Linked DNA regions of Archangium primigenium. Each later gene encodes a partner of the first gene's protein in a complex. Links are inferred from orthologs where the notes say so. Each region holds a gene or a part of one and is shown on either strand. Other genes may lie near its edges.

Region 1 (4,481 bases):
CCGCAAGGGCGAGCTGGACGCGCGCGTCCAGGAGCTGCTGTCCATCCACGAGCAGGCGCTCACCACGTACCACCAGCGGCGCTTCGACGTGGCGCTGGCGCTGTTCCTCCGGGGCGTGGAGGAGTTCCAGGATCCCCTGGCCCAGGTGTATGCCGAGCGCTGCCGCGCCTACCTCCGGACCATGCCGCCCGAGGACTGGGACGGCGTGTTCGCGCTGGAGGGCGCCTGAGCGGCGGCGGCTAGTCCTCGGCTTCCTCGGGGTGGCCGAGCAGCTCGACGACGGGCGTGTCCTGGGAGACGTGCTCGGCCACCACGCGCCGCATCTTCTCCGGCGTCATGTGCGAGTAGTACGCCTCGCCCTCCCAGCCCATGAGTTGGTAGTCCTCGGGGGAGAGCGGATCGCGCTTGCGGCCCGTCTCCTCGCGCAGCACGACGTTGGGCCCCATGTGGCAGAAGCCATAACAGCCGCCGCGGTACAGCTCGCAGCGCGGCACGAGGCCCCGCGTGGACAGCTCCTCGCGCGCGGCCTGGGCCACGGCATCCGAGCCCCCGGCCTTGCAGCTCGAGCCCTTGCAGACGGACAGGCGGTAGCGCTTCATCGCGGGCAAACCCTACGGAGTTTGAGGCGGACTGCAAAGGGCCTCGCGGGCGGAGCGGGCCCGTCCTCTTCCTCGCCCACGTCTGGGGCCCCAACGACATCGGCCCGCCTTCCCCGTGGGTTACACGGAGGGGCGGGCCGAGCGCGGACACCGGGCGCGACTACTTGATGAACTTCGTCACCGGCACCGGCCCGTCGTGCGAGACGATGGCCCGGGAGTGCGAGTGCTCCTCCTCGCCGATGCGCGTGTGGGCTTCCTTGTGCGCGTGGGCGGGCGGCTCGGAGCTCGAGCGCTTGTTCCAGGGATCCGACGGGTGCGACACCGCGGGGCCCTTGAGCAGCCGGGGGATGTCGTACACGAACCCCTGCCGGTTGTACTCCGGCGGCGTGTGCGTGTAGGTGTCCATGCGGATGGCGTCCTTGGGGCACGCCTCCACGCACAGGCCGCACACGATGCAGCGCAGCTCGTCGATGACGAACTGGGTCGGGTACTTCTCGATGACGCGCGACTCCTTCTCGTCCGCGCCCGGCGCGTACTCGCCCGCCTCGATGTAGATGCACTGGGCCGGGCAGATGGTGGCGCACATGTAACAGGCCACGCAGCGCGGCTTGCCGTCGTCCCGCGGCACCAGGCGGTGCAGCCCGCGGTAGCCCGGCGGGTAGGGAATCTTCTCCTCGGGGTACTGCACCGTGGTGACGAGGCTGGTGCCGGTGCGCTCCTCGAAGGGGGTCTTCGTGTCGCGCGTGCCGAAGAGGTTGCGCCAGAAGTGGCGCGTGGTGATGGCCAACCCGCGGAGGAGCTCCGGCAGGTAGGCGCGCTCGCGTACGTCGGTACGGGGGTCTTGGGTCGCCTTGTAAGCCATGGTGTCTTTCTCGTCGCTCCGACTTAATGCGAGGCGGCCGTGGAGGCGCGGGCGTGCGCGGCGGCCGAGGGGGTGTCCGCGTGAGCGGCGTGCGTGCCGGCGGGCAGCCCGGGCGCGTGCGCGCCGGTGGGGCCCGTGTGCGCCGTGTCCTCCGACTCCGGACGGAGGGTCAGGCCCACCAGCACGAGGATTTGCAGGATGCCGAAGATGGCCAGCGCCCGAAGCGAGGGATCCCACAGCACCAGCGCGCCCGTGGCGAACACGTTGATGAGGCCCAGCGGCAGGAGGATCTTCCAGCCGAGCGTCTGGATCTGATCGTAGCGGAAGCGCAGGAACGACCAGCGGATCATCATCTGCACCCAGATGAAGAAGAGCACCTTGAGCCAGAACACCGTGCCGAGCACCGTGCCGTACAGCCAGCCGTGCTCCCGCATCACGCGCAGGTTGGACAGCCACTCGCCGCCGAAGGGCAGGTGGTAGCCGCCGAAGAAGAGCACCGTGATGAGGCCCGAGAGGATCACCACCTCCACGAACTCGGAGATCATGAACAGGCCGAACTTCATGCCCGAGTACTCGACGAAGTAGCCGATGATCTCCGACTCACCCTCGGGGCTGTCGAAGGGGGCGCGCTTGGTCTCCGCGAACGCCGCCGCGAAGAACAGGAAGAACCCCATGGGCTGCAGGAGGAAGCCCCACGCGGGCACGCCGATGTCGAAGCGGCCCAGCTTCGTGGACCACAGGTAGCGCGCCTGACCGGAGGCGTCGCCGCCCAGGCCCAGCTCGTTGGTGACGTGGCCCACGAACGCGGGCAGCTGCACCGTGGAGAAGGCCATCATCAGGCCCACGAGCGACAGGCCCAGCGCCACCTCGTAGGAGATCATCTGGGAGGAGGCGCGCACGCCGCCGAGCAGCGCGAACTTGTTGTTGGACGCCCAGCCGGCCAGCGACGTGCCGTACACCGCCAGCGAGGCGATGGCGAACACGTAGAGCAGGCCGAAGTCCGGCGTGGCCACCACCATGTCCACCGCCTGGCCGAACACGCGCACGCTGGGGCCCGCGGGCACCACGGCGAACAGCGCGAACACCGGCGCGAAGGCCAGCATGGGGGCCAGGTTGTAGAGCAGCTTGTTGGCCGCGGCCGGGAAGTGGTCCTCCTTGAACAGCATCTTCGCGCCGTCGGCGAGGAAGTGCGGGATGCCGCCCAGGGCGTTGTTGCGCAAGAGGGGCAGGTCGATGCGCGCTCGGTTGGGACCGATGCGGTCCTGCATCAGCGCGCTCCACTTGCGCTCGGCCACGGTGAGCATCGAGCCGATCGCCATCACCAGGGCGATCATCAGGAAGAACACGTTGGTCAACCGGCTGCCGCCCGGGAACAGCGCCTCCACCTGGCCACCGACGAGGTAGGCCAGGAGCGTCATCGCGGCGAAGTAGCCCACGAAGACGAAGAACATGAAGAGGATGGTGAAGACGCGCATTGTCAGAGACCTCGGACCCTGGGAGCGCCGAACTCACGGTAGCCCGGGGGCCGGCCGTCGGCGGCGGCGGCCAGAGGGTTGATGCCGGGCTTCTCCCGGTCGGGCGGGGCGGCCTTGTCCCAGTCGAACGACACGAACTCGGGCACGCCCTTGCTCAGCTCGCGGAAGGCCTCGCGCGAGGTCGTCCAGGCGGCGCTGCCGCCCATCTGCCGGGTGAGCTCGGCGGCGAGCGCCCAGTGCCCCACGGCCTCGCCCTTGGAGGGGTAGGCCTTGCGGAAGCGCTGGATGTGGCCGTCCACCTGCACGAACGAGCCATCCGCCTCCACGTGCGCGGAGGCCGGCAGGAGCACGGTGGCCTGCGCGGTGAGGGCCGACTCGTTCGTCGCCTGGGCCACGAACACGTCGAGCTGGGCCGCCGCCTGGGCGAAGGCCTCCACGTCCCCGGGCACCTCGGTGCCCACGGCGTAGAGCGCCTTCACCTTGCCGCTGGCGAGGCCCTTGATGAGCTCCTCGAACGGCTTGAGCGCGAGCCCCAGGCCCTGGGCGATGAGCTCCAGGCCCTTGCGGTTGGGGTTCCTGTCCGCGGTCAGCAGGAAGTGATCCGCCTGACCCTCGGGCCGGCCGCCCACGTACACCTCGCGCGCGCCCAGCGTGCCCTTGGCGAAGGTGAGCGCGGCGAGCAGATCCTCGTTGGAGGCCACCGGGGAGGCGAGCACCGCGAGGCCCTTGCCCTTGGCGCCCGTGAGCTCACGCGCCGCGGTCTGGAGGGCTTCCTGACGCGCCACCTCGGGACGGGCGGTGCCCCCCTGCTGGCGGCCCACCACGGCGCTGAGCACGCGGCCCAGGTTGAGCCCCTTGTAGGTGAGGCGGCCGTGGTCGCACAGCCAGCTCTTGTTGATGGCCTCGTTCTCGCGCGGCCGGTAGCGGTAGGTCTCCTGCCCCATGAAGTCCGCGTACGTGTTGCAGCCGCGCGAGCAGCCCGTGCACACGGACGGCGCGGCGGACTGGAACCACGAGCGGGCACGGAAGCGGTAGTCGCGGCTGAGCAGCGCGCCCACCGGGCAGATGTCCACCGTGTTGAGCGAGTAGTTGCTGTCCAGCTCGCTGCCGGGGAACGTGTCGATGACCTCGTGGCTGCCACGGCCGAAGATGCCCAGCTGCGGCTCCTTGGGCACCTCGTTCATGAAGCGCACGCAGCGGCTGCACAGGATGCAGCGCTCCTGGTCCAGCACCACGCGGGGCCCGAGCACCTTGCGCTTGTTCTTGAGGATCTTCCCGCCCTCCAGACGCGAGGGGCGGTAGTCGTAGCGCATGTAGTAATCCTGCAGCTTGCACTCACCGGCCTGGTCGCAGATGGAGCAATCCACCGGGTGGTTGAGCAGCAGGAACTCCATCACCGCGCGCTGCTGCTCCTTGACCTTGGGCGTGGTGGTCTTGATGACCTGGCCCTCGGCGAGCGGCGTCTGGCACGCGGGCACCATCTTGGGGGCGTTGGACGCCTCCACGAAGCACATGCGGCAGTTGGCCGCGATGGACAGGCGCGGG
Region 2 (3,836 bases), 4.8 Mb from region 1 along the record:
CACGAAGATTCCTCCGCGCGACAGATTCTCCGTCACCTCCGCCATGCGGGACTGATCCGGAAACCGAACCCGCAGCACGAGCGGCACTCGGGGCTCCTCTCGTTTATCTTCTGATCCCCGATTCATAACAAAGTGTTGAAATCGCTCGGATTTTCGCTGATGCGGCGCAGTGTAGCGCCGTGGGTTTATGTTGACAACGCGGGCGTCAGGGACTTACGAACCGCCCCGCCATGGCGGAGCTCCTGTTCACCCCTGAAGAGCAGAAGAAGTTCGATGCGCAGATCTCCGAGATCCTGTCGCACTACCCTCCGGATCGGAAGAGCGCAGGCATGTTGCCAGCGCTTCGGGTGCTGCAGGACATCAAGGGATGGCTGCCCCCTGAAGGCATCAAGTTGGTGGCGAGCGCACTGGAAGTGCGGCCCGAGCGCGCCTACGAGGTGGCGAGCTTCTACGTGATGTATCACCTCAAGAAGCCGGGCAAGTACGTCATCGACGTCTGCACGAATCTGCCCTGTGCCCTCAGGGGCGCGGAGCAGATGCTCGCCTATCTGGAGCGCAAGCTCGGCCTCAAGGCCGGTGAGGCCAACGCGCTCTTCACCCTGCGCGAGACCGAGTGCCTGGCCTCCTGTGGCACGGCGCCCTGCCTGCAAGTCAACGAGGACCACCACGACAACCTCGACCGGGCCAAGCTCGACGCCCTCTTCAGCAAGCTCTCCTGACCCACTGCATCAAGGGATCTGATTTCCATGGCGACAACGGCATTCGAACCCGTCATCTCGACCGGCTGGGGTCAGCCCCAGTCCTGGACGATGGACTCGTACAAGAAGCGCGGGGGCTACAAGGGGCTCGAGAAGGCGCTGGAGCTCACGCAGGCGCAGATCATCGACGAGGTGAAGAAGTCGAATCTGCGGGGCCGCGGCGGCGCGGGCTTCCCCACGGGCCTCAAGTGGAGCTTCGTTCCGCAGAACAACCCCAAGCCCAAGTACCTCGCCGTCAACGGCGACGAGTCCGAGCCGGGGACGTTCAAGGACCGCAACATCCTCACGCATGACCCGCACATGCTGCTCGAGGGCATCGCGATCGCGTCCTACTCGCTCAACGTGCACACCTGCTACGTGTACCTGCGCGGCGAGTTCAAGTTCCCCGCGGAGCGCCTGCAGGCGGCCATCAAGGAGGCGTACGCGGCGGGCATCTTCGGCAAGACGCTCCTGGGCAAGGACTACGCGCTGGACGTGTACCTGGTGCGCGGCGCGGGCGCCTACATCTGCGGCGAGGAGACGGCGCTGCTCGAGAGCCTCGAGGGCAAGAAGGGCTGGCCCCGGCTCAAGCCGCCGTTCCCCGCGGTGGTGGGCCTGTTCGGCTGCCCCACGGTGGTCAACAACGTGGAGACGCTCGCCAGCGTGCCGCACGTGTTCACCCGGGGCGCGGCCTGGTACGCGGGCCTGGGCACGGACAAGTCGGGCGGCACGCGCCTCATCTGCCTGTCGGGCACGGTGAACCGGCCGGGCGTGTACGAGGTGCCGCTGGAGACGACGTTCAGCCAGCTCATCTTCGAGGACAAGTACGGCCGGGGCCTGCCCGCGGGCCGGAAGATCAAGGCCATCGTGCCCGGCGGCTCCTCGGCGCCCATCCTGAGCCCGGACGAGCTGGACATCGCCATGGAGTTCGAGGCGGTGAAGGTGAAGCAGACCATGGCGGGCTCCGGCGGGGTCATCGTCATGGACGACACCACCTGCATGGTGCGCTGCCTGTGGCGCATCGCGCGCTTCTACGCCGAGGAGTCGTGCGGTCAGTGCACGCCGTGCCGCGAGGGCACGCCGTGGCAGACGCGCATCCTGCGCAAGATCGAGGAGGGCCGGGGCGAGCCGGGAGACGTGGACCAGCTGTACAACGTGGCCTCCTCCATCGCGCCCTACCCGCCCATCGGCCTGGGCAACACCATCTGCGCGCTGGGCGACGCCGCGGCCTTGCCCACCCATTCCTTCCTCATGCGCTTTCGCGACGAGTTCGAGGCGCACATCCGCGAGCACCGCTGCCCGTTCGGCGACAAGCCCTGGGGCGCGCTGGGAGACTGGTCGTGAGCATCGAGCACGTTCTCTTCGGAGCCTTCGCCCTCCTCACGGTGGTGTCGGCCCTGCTGGTCATCTTCGCCAAGAGCCCCATCAGCTCCGCCATGTCGCTGGTGGCCACGTTCTTCTTCCTGGCCGGCATCTACGTGCTCCTGTGGGCGCACACGGTGGCGGTGATGCAGGTGATGGTCTACGCGGGCGCCATCATGGTGCTCTTCCTGTTCGTCATCATGCTGCTCAACCTGGGCGAGTCCACCGGGGGCGCGGCGGGTCCGCTGCTGACGCTGCCGCGCGTGGCCGGCGGCGTGTCGGCCGCGGGGCTGCTGGTGGTGCTGGTGATGGCCATCTGGCGCCTGCCGGACGTGGAGCCCCTGTCCGGGCAGCGCGCGGTGAGCGAGGGCTTCGGCACGCTCGCGCGGGTGGGAGAGAGCATCTTCACCCAGTGGCTGTTGCCCTTCGAGGCCGTCAGCCTGCTGTTGCTGGTGGGCATGGTGGGCGCGGTCGTGGTGGCCAAATCGCGGATTTGAGTCCGTCCCCTTCAACCCTCTGCTAGAAGGCGGGCCCGCGTCCGCCCTCCGTCCACCGGCCATGGCCAACTCCGTCGACATCAAATACTACCTCATCCTCGCCGCCGTCCTGTTCTGCCTGGGCATGTTCGGCGTGCTCGTGCGCCGCAACGCCCTGGTGGTGTTCATGTGCGTGGAGCTGATGCTCAACGCGGCGAACCTGACGTTCCTCGCCTTCGCCAAGCAGCACGGGAATGTGACGGGCCACGTGTCCGCCTTCTTCGTGATCGCCGTGGCGGCGGCGGAGGCCTCCATCGGGCTCGCCATCGTCATCGCCGTGTTCCGCAGCCGCGGCACCGTCAACATCGAAGACATCCGGACGATGAAACACTGAGGGTCCGGACCCTCCTTCCGCCCTAGAGAGCCCTGTCCGCCATGGATGCCCTCAAGTCCTTCTTCATGACCGCGCCGGTGGAGCCCGCCGAGTTCGCGCAGTCGTTGTGGCTCATCATCGCGCTGCCCCTGCTCGGGGCGTTCGTGTGTGGCGTGTTCGGCAAGCGGCTGGGCCGCGGCAACGTGCACCTCATCGCGTGCGCGTCGGTGGCCGGCGCGTTCGTGCTGTCGGCCATCGCCTTCTGGTGCGTCAACCACGCGCCCCAGGGCGGCCTGCCGGTGAGCATGGAGAACCCCTTCTCCGCGAGCGCGCTGCGCTACAGCATCGGCTACGACTACGGCATCTGGTTCGCCGCCGGGGACTTCCGGGTGAACCTGGGTCTGATGGTGGACCACCTGTCGGGCATCATGCTGCTGGTCATCACCGGCGTGGGCTTCCTCATCCACCTGTACTCCACGAGCTACATGGAGCACGACGAGAGCGGCTGGCGCTACTTCGCCTACCTCAACCTCTTCGTCGCGGCGATGCTCACGCTGGTGCTCGCCGACAACCTGGTGCTCCTGTTCGTGGGCTGGGAGGGCGTGGGCCTGGCCAGCTACCTGCTCATCGGTTTCTGGTACACGGACGCCGCCAAGGCCTGGGCGGGCCGCAAGGCGTTCGTCACCAACCGCATCGGCGACTTCGCCTTCCTCATCGCCTCCTTCCTGCTCGTGCTGCTGGTGGGCGCCTTCACGGGCCAGGCCAACCCGGCCAACTACACCAGCGTGGGCGTGGACCCCTCGGCGGCCCAGACGCGCTACGCCGAGGGCCTGGCGTTCAAGGGTCCGTTGAGCTTCATGGGCCTGGAGATCATGGCCAACGCGCTGC

Evidence for each region. The genes of interacting proteins can lie anywhere in the genome.
Region 2: the proteins of I3V78_RS16420 (region 1) and I3V78_RS36140 are in contact, whole or in part, in a cryo-EM structure (PDB 7NYH), measured with the Escherichia coli proteins. The link is inferred for Archangium primigenium from one-to-one orthologs.

Annotation. Positions count from the first base shown.
Region 1 is NZ_JADWYI010000001.1:3,954,133-3,958,613, forward strand. Bases 711-3,517 are described here. They hold I3V78_RS16420 (complex I subunit 1/NuoH family protein), read right to left. Parts: upstream 2,937-3,517; coding sequence 1,485-2,936; downstream 711-1,484. Other genes in these bases: I3V78_RS16415 (NuoI/complex I 23 kDa subunit family protein), read right to left, coding at 760-1,461; I3V78_RS16425 (2Fe-2S iron-sulfur cluster-binding protein), read right to left, coding at 2,939-3,517. In the rest of the region: I3V78_RS16405 (CHASE2 domain-containing protein), read left to right, coding at 1-229; I3V78_RS16410 ((2Fe-2S) ferredoxin domain-containing protein), read right to left, coding at 240-599; more of I3V78_RS16425, read right to left, coding at 3,518-4,481. UniProt on the Escherichia coli protein: NDH-1 shuttles electrons from NADH, via FMN and iron-sulfur (Fe-S) centers, to quinones in the respiratory chain. The immediate electron acceptor for the enzyme in this species is believed to be ubiquinone.
Region 2 is NZ_JADWYI010000001.1:8,802,982-8,806,817, forward strand. The notes cover bases 838-3,836. They hold I3V78_RS36140 (NADH-quinone oxidoreductase subunit J), read left to right. Parts: upstream 838-2,077; coding sequence 2,078-2,596; downstream 2,597-3,836. Other genes in these bases: nuoF (NADH-quinone oxidoreductase subunit NuoF), read left to right, coding at 838-2,081; nuoK (NADH-quinone oxidoreductase subunit NuoK), read left to right, coding at 2,658-2,969; nuoL (NADH-quinone oxidoreductase subunit L), read left to right, coding at 3,011-3,836. Outside these bases: I3V78_RS36125 (TIGR02266 family protein), read right to left, coding at 1-126; I3V78_RS36130 (NADH-quinone oxidoreductase subunit NuoE family protein), read left to right, coding at 231-719; more of nuoF, read left to right, coding at 747-837. UniProt on the Escherichia coli protein: NDH-1 shuttles electrons from NADH, via FMN and iron-sulfur (Fe-S) centers, to quinones in the respiratory chain. The immediate electron acceptor for the enzyme in this species is believed to be ubiquinone.